2 regions of the Leifsonia sp. NPDC014704 genome follow, and region 1 is predicted to be linked to the other one. Evidence: predicted binding sites of a transcription regulator. Region 1 holds the regulator's gene; the other holds the start of a gene.
The links. The regulator HspR, encoded in region 1, represses chaperone genes until heat shock. The targets are predictions, from matches to a motif close to AAGTTGAGTCNNNNNGACTCAACTT.
Positions count from the first base shown of each region.

Region 1 (3,407 bases):
CCGCGAAGCTCCGGACCGCGGTCGAGCGCCTCGGCCTCACCCCCTACGGCGAGAAGGGCGAGCCCTTCGACCCGCAGATCCACGAGGCGATCTTCCAGCAGCCCACCCCCGGCGTGACGGCCGACACCGTCGCCGAGGTGGTCGAGACCGGCTACCGGCTGGGCTCCACCACCGTCCGGGTGGCGAAGGTCGTCGTCGCGGTGCCGGCCTGACCCGGCGACACGGCGCACGGCATGGCGGAGCGGCGGGGAACGGTTCCCGCCGCTCCGCTCGGCCCGTGCGCGCTCGATCTTTCATGCAGACTTCATCCACGAACACCGACAACGACTTGAGAGGAGGCGCCCGTGGCTAGCCAAGACTGGTTCGACAAGGACTTCTACAAGGTCCTTGGCGTCTCCAAGGACGTCAGCGAGGCGGACCTCAAGAAGACCTACCGCAAGCTCGCCCGCAAGTACCATCCCGACTCCAACCCCGGCGATGCCGCCGCGGAGGCGAAGTTCAAGGAGATCAGCGAGGCCTACTCGGTGCTCAGCGATCCGGAGGAGCGCAAGGAGTACGACCAGATCCGCGCCATGGGGACCGGTGCCCGGTTCACGGCGCCGGGGTCCGGCGCCCAGGGCGGCTTCGACGACGTCTTCGGCGGGATGTTCGGCCAGGGCGGCGCGGGCGGTCAGCGCCAGTATTTTCCAGGAGGAGGGGGGTTCCAGCAGGGCGGCGGCGACTTCGACGACGTCTTCGGCGGGCTCTTCGGCAACGGCCGGTTCGGCACGACGACCGGCGGATTCCGCGGCTACGGCGGCCCGACGCGCGGCCGCGACGTGACCGCACACACCACCATCGACTTCGTGACCGCGACGCGCGGCGAGACCATCACGCTGCAGGCGTCCGACGGCAAGCCCATCAAGGTCAAGATCCCCGCCGGTGTGGCCGACGGCCAGAAGATCAAGCTCCGAGGCAAGGGACAGCCCAGCCCCGACGGCGGGGAGGCGGGGGACATCGTGCTCACCGTCTCGGTGCGCAAGCACCCCGTCTTCGAGCGCGACGGCCTGAACCTCCGCGTCAACGTCCCGGTCACCTTCGCTGAGGCCGCGCTCGGCGCGACCATCGAGGTGCCGACGCTCGGCGGCGAGCCCGTCAAGCTGCGTGTGGCGCCGGGCACCCCGAGCGGCCGCGTGCTGCGCGTCAAGGGGCGCGGCGTCGAGACCAGCAAGGGCACCGGCGACCTGCTCGCCGTGGTCCAGGTCGCCGTCCCGTCGCACCTGTCCGCCGACGCCAAGGAGGCGCTCGAGGCGTTCGCCGCGAAGCTCCCCGACGAGAACCCGCGCGACGACATCCTGGCCAAGGCCCGGAGCTGACGATGGACGAGCACAGCCAGGTCTTCGTGATCTCGATCGCGGCGGAGCTCGCGGGCATGCACCCGCAGACGCTCCGCCAGTACGACCGGCTCGGACTCGTCAGCCCCAGCCGGACGGCCGGCAAGTCGCGCCGCTACTCCATGCGCGACATCGAGAAGCTGCAGGAGATCGCCCGCCTCGGCTCGGAGGGCGTCAGCCTGGAGGGCATCCGCCGCATCCTCGAACTGGAGGACCAGGTGGGGGAGCTCCGCGGCCGCGTCCGGGAGCTGGAGAGCGCCCTCGCGGACGAACTCCTGAACCGCCCCGGCCGCCGCGTCTTCGCGGCCGGCTCCGAGGGCGAGGTCGTCTCGATGCGCGCCGGGACCCGCGTGCGCCGCAGCAACCAGCTCGTCGTCTGGCGCCCCCTCGAGCGCTGACCTCTTCCGTCGAAGTGCACGTCGTGGCTGCTAAATCCCCGAAATAGCCGCCACAACGTGCACTTCGGTGCCGGGGTCAGAGCGAGGAGACGCCCTGGCCTACGTAGAGGGTGTTCTGGATGTTGTGCGCCTCGGTCGCGGCGATGTCGTCGTCGATCCCGGCCCGCACCTCGCGCATGAGCTTGTGCAGTTCGGCGTGCTTCTCCGGGAGCCGTGCGTGGCCGGTGCTGTCCCACAGGTTCGACACCGGCAGCGTGTCACCGGCCTCGACCGCGAGCGTCCACTCCTCCGTTGTGGCGACGGCGGCGAACTCCGACTGCATCGTCACCAGCACGCTGCGGTGGAGGGCGTCCGCCGAGATGGCGCCGGCCTCGTTGACGAGGTCGAGCGTGCCCGTGGCATCCGACAGGAACTCGACGGTGAACCCGAGCTCGGACGCATCCCGAGCCGTCCCCGCGCAGCAGTGCTGCGTCATGTAACCGGCGATGGTGACCGTGTCGACAGCGTTCGCACGCAGCCAGCTCTCAAGATCGGTGCCGGGGAACGCGGAGACGCTCCCCTTGGTCACCACGTGCGCGGACGTGCGGTCGATGATCGTCTCGTGCAGCGCGGCGCCGTCCGAGCCGCGCGCGAAGACCGGCGACCCTTCGTCCTCGATGTGCTGCACGACGACGACCGGCACCCCGTGGTCGTCGGCCGCGTCCCACGCGACCTCGATGTTGGGGATGGATGTCATCAGATCCGGGTAGCAGATCTTCAAATTGCCGGTGACGTACTCGTTCTGCAGGTCGATCACGATCAGCGCGCGCTTCATGGCTGAACTCTAACCCTCGCCGTCCCACGGCTGGTCTAGGCTTTTGCTCGGCCGCCCGCGCCCACAAGGCGCACCGGCGGCCGAGCGATGAAGCACACCGACTCCCACGAGGAAGCGACGATGAGAGCCCTGTTCAAGAGCGAGGCCGGACCCGGCCTCGAACTGGTGGATGTCCCCGAGCCCGAGATGGGTCCGGAGGATGTCCGGATCCGCGTTCTGCGCACCGGCATCTGCGGCACCGACCTGCACATCCAGCGCTGGGACGACTGGGCGGCGTCGGCCGTGAAGGCCCCGCTCATCCCCGGCCACGAGTTCTTCGGCGAGGTCGTCGAGGTCGGACCGCTGGTCCGCGATGTGGAGGTCGGCGACCTGGTGTCCGGCGAAGGGCACATCGTCTGTGGCACCTGCCGCAACTGCCGAGCCGGCCGCCGTCAGATGTGCATCCGCACCCAGGGTGTCGGAGTGCAGCGCGACGGCGCCTTCGCCGAGCAGCTCGTCCTTCCCGCCACGAACGTCTGGGTGCACCACAGCGCCATCGAGCCGGAGGTCGGCGCCCTGTTCGACCCGCTCGGCAACGCCGTCCACACCGCGCTCGCCTTCCCGGTCGTCGGCGAGGATGTCCTGGTCACGGGATGCGGTCCCATCGGCCTGATGGCCATCGCGGTCGCCCGCCACGTCGGCGCTCGCTTCATCGTCGGCACCGACATCAGCGCTCAACGGCTCGAACTCGCGCGCGGGATGGGCGCCGACTTCACCGTGGACGTGTCGCAGCACGACATCCACGAGGCGCAGAAGGCGCTCGGGATGCGCGAGGGCTTCGAC
Region 1 covers NZ_JBIBYW010000002.1:893,721-897,127, forward strand. The annotation lists gene ACF1AJ_RS15785 (nucleotide exchange factor GrpE) at 1-212, shown strand, start outside; gene ACF1AJ_RS15790 (DnaJ C-terminal domain-containing protein) at 345-1,355, shown strand; gene ACF1AJ_RS15795 (heat shock protein transcriptional repressor HspR) at 1,358-1,771, shown strand; gene ACF1AJ_RS15800 (cysteine hydrolase family protein) at 1,848-2,585, opposite strand; gene tdh (L-threonine 3-dehydrogenase) at 2,706-3,407, shown strand, end outside.

Region 2 (3,407 bases), on a different contig from region 1:
ATGCCCACCGGCCTCGCGGTTGTGAACACCGCACGCATCGACGAGGATGATCCCGCCTTAACAACCGTCGCCGGATGGCTCCACCTTCGTTCACACAATGGGTAGCGCCTTCGGTCGGAGCCGGGCTGCCCGGGATGGCAACCCAATCTCAGTCATCGCAACGCACGCGCCGACCGCTCGGACCACGTACGCGGCGTACGTGCGCCGTTGTAGGCAGTTCGACCGCGACTCAGCTCTTCGCTTATTGGCGCAGCAGAGCGCGCGCTGGGATGGCAAGCTTCATGACTCGCGCGGGCAGGTGCAATCCTTCCTGCCTTGGGATGTGGCAGGGGCCGCGGCAACCTTATTGCGCCACGGCCGGTCTCGAAGTCGAGTCGCGACCGTGATGGAACTCTCGCGGTTCGTCGGCGACTTCACGCTGCTAGATCATCCTGTTGACCACAAAGACGGCACCAACGGGATGATCGGGATGGTCTCGCGAGGTGTCTCGTCGCAGTGGTTGTTTCAGCGGTCACCGTTGAACACGCTCGGCCGCACAGTTGCACTCTTCGAGCAAACGCCGTACCCAGAAGACGCGCCGTGCCGGGTCCTTACCAAGGGCTGGCAGGAGCGTTTGCTTGGAGCATCGATCACGGAGTACTGCTCTGCCGCCTTCTTGATGCACTCGCTGGCGGTCCAAGGATTGCCGTATCCGTTCGGCTTGCCGACGCAGGACCTTCCGCTCTTCGCGGATAAAGACGACGAGGAGTCTTTTCACCGGATCGCACACCGGAGCTTCTTGGCCACCATCGAAGAGTTTCAACGCCCGATACCCCGGCTTGCCGAAGCCGCCGAGCAATGGCAGGTACCGGAGTTCGACCTCGAGCCCTGGGGATTCAACGCCCTGCAGGATCGTCCTTTCGTAGGGGGAATGAGCGATGGGCACTGGATCGCTCCGTGCGCGCCTATCGTGCTGCAGAAGGCATCCAGCCCTTCGATCGCGTATGCCGGCCTCGCAAAGTTCAAGAACGACTTCACGTACGAGCTGGGATACCTCTTCCAGGCCTACATCGGTCGACACCTGCGCCTGATCCGGGGGGCCGTCGTCCACCCCGAAATCCACTTCCGCCCCTCAAATCAATCGGTCGACTGGGTCCTGGTCACGCCGACTGCCACATTCCTGATCGAATGCAAGAGCGCCTTCCCGAGTGCTGACGTCCGAGAGGGACGCGCGACTCTCGTCGAGGCCCATCAGAAGGTGATCGGCAGGGGTATCGACCAGATCAACAGGACTGCAGCGCGTATCCGCGAAGCGCGACCAGAATTCGCAGACATTCCAGCCGATCGTCCCCTCATCGGGCTGGTTATAACGCTCGGCGACTATGACCTCGCCAACAACGAGCTTCTACGCTCACAATTGACAGCCGCGCAGGTTCCGACGGCAGGGATCTCGAGCGAATTTCTCGAACGCGCGGTAGGGCATCCCGCTCCCGTCTGGGATCACGTGGCGAAGATTGCCACCTCTTCAGTGAGCGCATCGAATGTCTTTGAGCCCCGGCACTTGCTCGACGCCTACCCGGCTACGCGTCGCAACGCGATCATCGATGCCGCGTACGAGCTACTTCCAATCGTGCAGAGTCTCGGCAGCCGCGGCTTGCCGTCCTAGACCACACTTTCAAGGGCGAGCACGTACAGCCGTCGGTGATCCTCCGGGATCGCTGCCCCGAGTGCAGCGCGGGCGCTGCGGTAGTCCGGATCCTCGCCCGCCTCACCAGTGACGCGCTCTGGCACCGGTCGCTTCGGCTACTAAATGCAATGACCCGCTGACTATCTACCCCTGGCCACGCGGAGCGGGAGGGGCCTTTTCCTCCGTCACGAAATCGACGCCCGACAGACTTGACTTTCGACGTCCCGAGTAGAAAATTTATGGCGACGGATAGAGATTATCTGCGACACACAGTCGGTTGGTGGCCGGGATACCGGCTCTCACCAGCCCAAAAAATCGGCTGGAGGAGAAATAAAACCTGCACCGATGGCGTCAGAAGTAGTACAACAAAGTTGAGTCGAGCTAACTCAAGTCAAGAAAGGAGATTCCTCGTGGCTATGTCGTTTGACCCTTTCAGCCAGCTGGACCGCCTTGCGGCAACCGTGCTTGACACGGCTCGCGCGCCGCGGCTGATGCCGGTGGACCTGTACCGGGTAGGTGACCGTTACGTTCTCACCGCGGACCTTCCGGGAGTAGACCCCGACTCGGTCGATGTTGATGTGGATGGCCAGGTTCTGACGATCCGAGCAGAGCGGAACGCCTCAAGCGTTGAGGGTGCCAAGTGGCTCACCCAGGAGCGCCCCTATGGCTCGTATGTTCGCCAGTTCAGCCTCGGCGACGGCGTCGACCTCGATCAGATCAGCGCGAACTATGAGAACGGTGTTCTGAGCATCGGCATCCCGGTGAACGAGAAGACCAAGCCGCGCAAGATCCAGATCACTGGCAAGCCGGAAAAGAAGAAGCGCCTCCTCGGGGCGTGAACCCAAGCCGGTGTGGGGAGGGCGGGGGTCCTTCCCACACCGCCCGGACCGCGGTGGGCTATGCGACCATCGTCGCCCCGCCACGGGCCCGGAATCTCGTTGCCGTTCACACGGCCAGACTCAGAGAAAGGGACTTCTGTGACTTCAGCAAACCCGATTAACGCCGTTATCCACGACTTTGCGCTGGATGCACGAAACCTTACCCGGTCTGCGATCAACGGCATTCGCGCTGCGATCGGGGTCAGTGGTCTGCTCGCCCTCGTCCTGGGCATCGTGCTGCTCGTGCAGCCGATCAAGACCCTCGCAGCACTGGCTGTGATCTTGGGCATCTACTTCGTCATCGCCGGCGCGATCCGGCTTGGAATGGGTGTATTCAGTAAAGGGATCAGCGCCGGGATCCGGGCGTTGAACGTGATTCTCGGTGTCCTCTTGGTCGTGGCTGGCATCGTGATCTTCAGAAATTCGGTTGCCGCCGCAGCGACGTTGGTCATTTTCGCGGTGGCCTTCATCGCGGTCGGATGGATCATCGAGGGCGTGATCGCGATCACCGAGTCGGTGCGGACGACCACACCCGCATGGCCGGTCGCCTACGGCATCCTCAGCATCCTCGCCGGCATCATCATGCTCTTCCTTCCCGCGTCTTCGGCCGTCGTACTGGTCGTCTTCGCCGGTATCGCGCTCATCGTCCTTGGTGCTTTCGGCATCGTGCGCGCATTCACATTCGGCCGGAACGAACTGAACGAGCAAACCGAATAATCCGTGAACGAGCAAACCAAGTAATCCGGGGTCGCCCGACAGGGCGGACCGGAACAGGCACCATCGCTTTCACCAGCGAAATCCCTTCCCGTATGAAAGGAGACTCTGATGGCAAAGGCAGTAGGTATCGATCTGGGCACCACGAA
Region 2 covers NZ_JBIBYW010000004.1:71,244-74,650, forward strand. The annotation lists gene ACF1AJ_RS20120 (hypothetical protein) at 1-105, shown strand, start outside; gene ACF1AJ_RS20125 (hypothetical protein) at 383-1,645, shown strand; gene ACF1AJ_RS20130 (Hsp20/alpha crystallin family protein) at 2,077-2,505, shown strand; gene ACF1AJ_RS20135 (DUF308 domain-containing protein) at 2,644-3,261, shown strand; gene dnaK (molecular chaperone DnaK) at 3,370-3,407, shown strand, end outside.
Region 2: the regulator HspR is predicted to act here: its motif matches at 2,035-2,059, upstream of ACF1AJ_RS20130 (Hsp20/alpha crystallin family protein).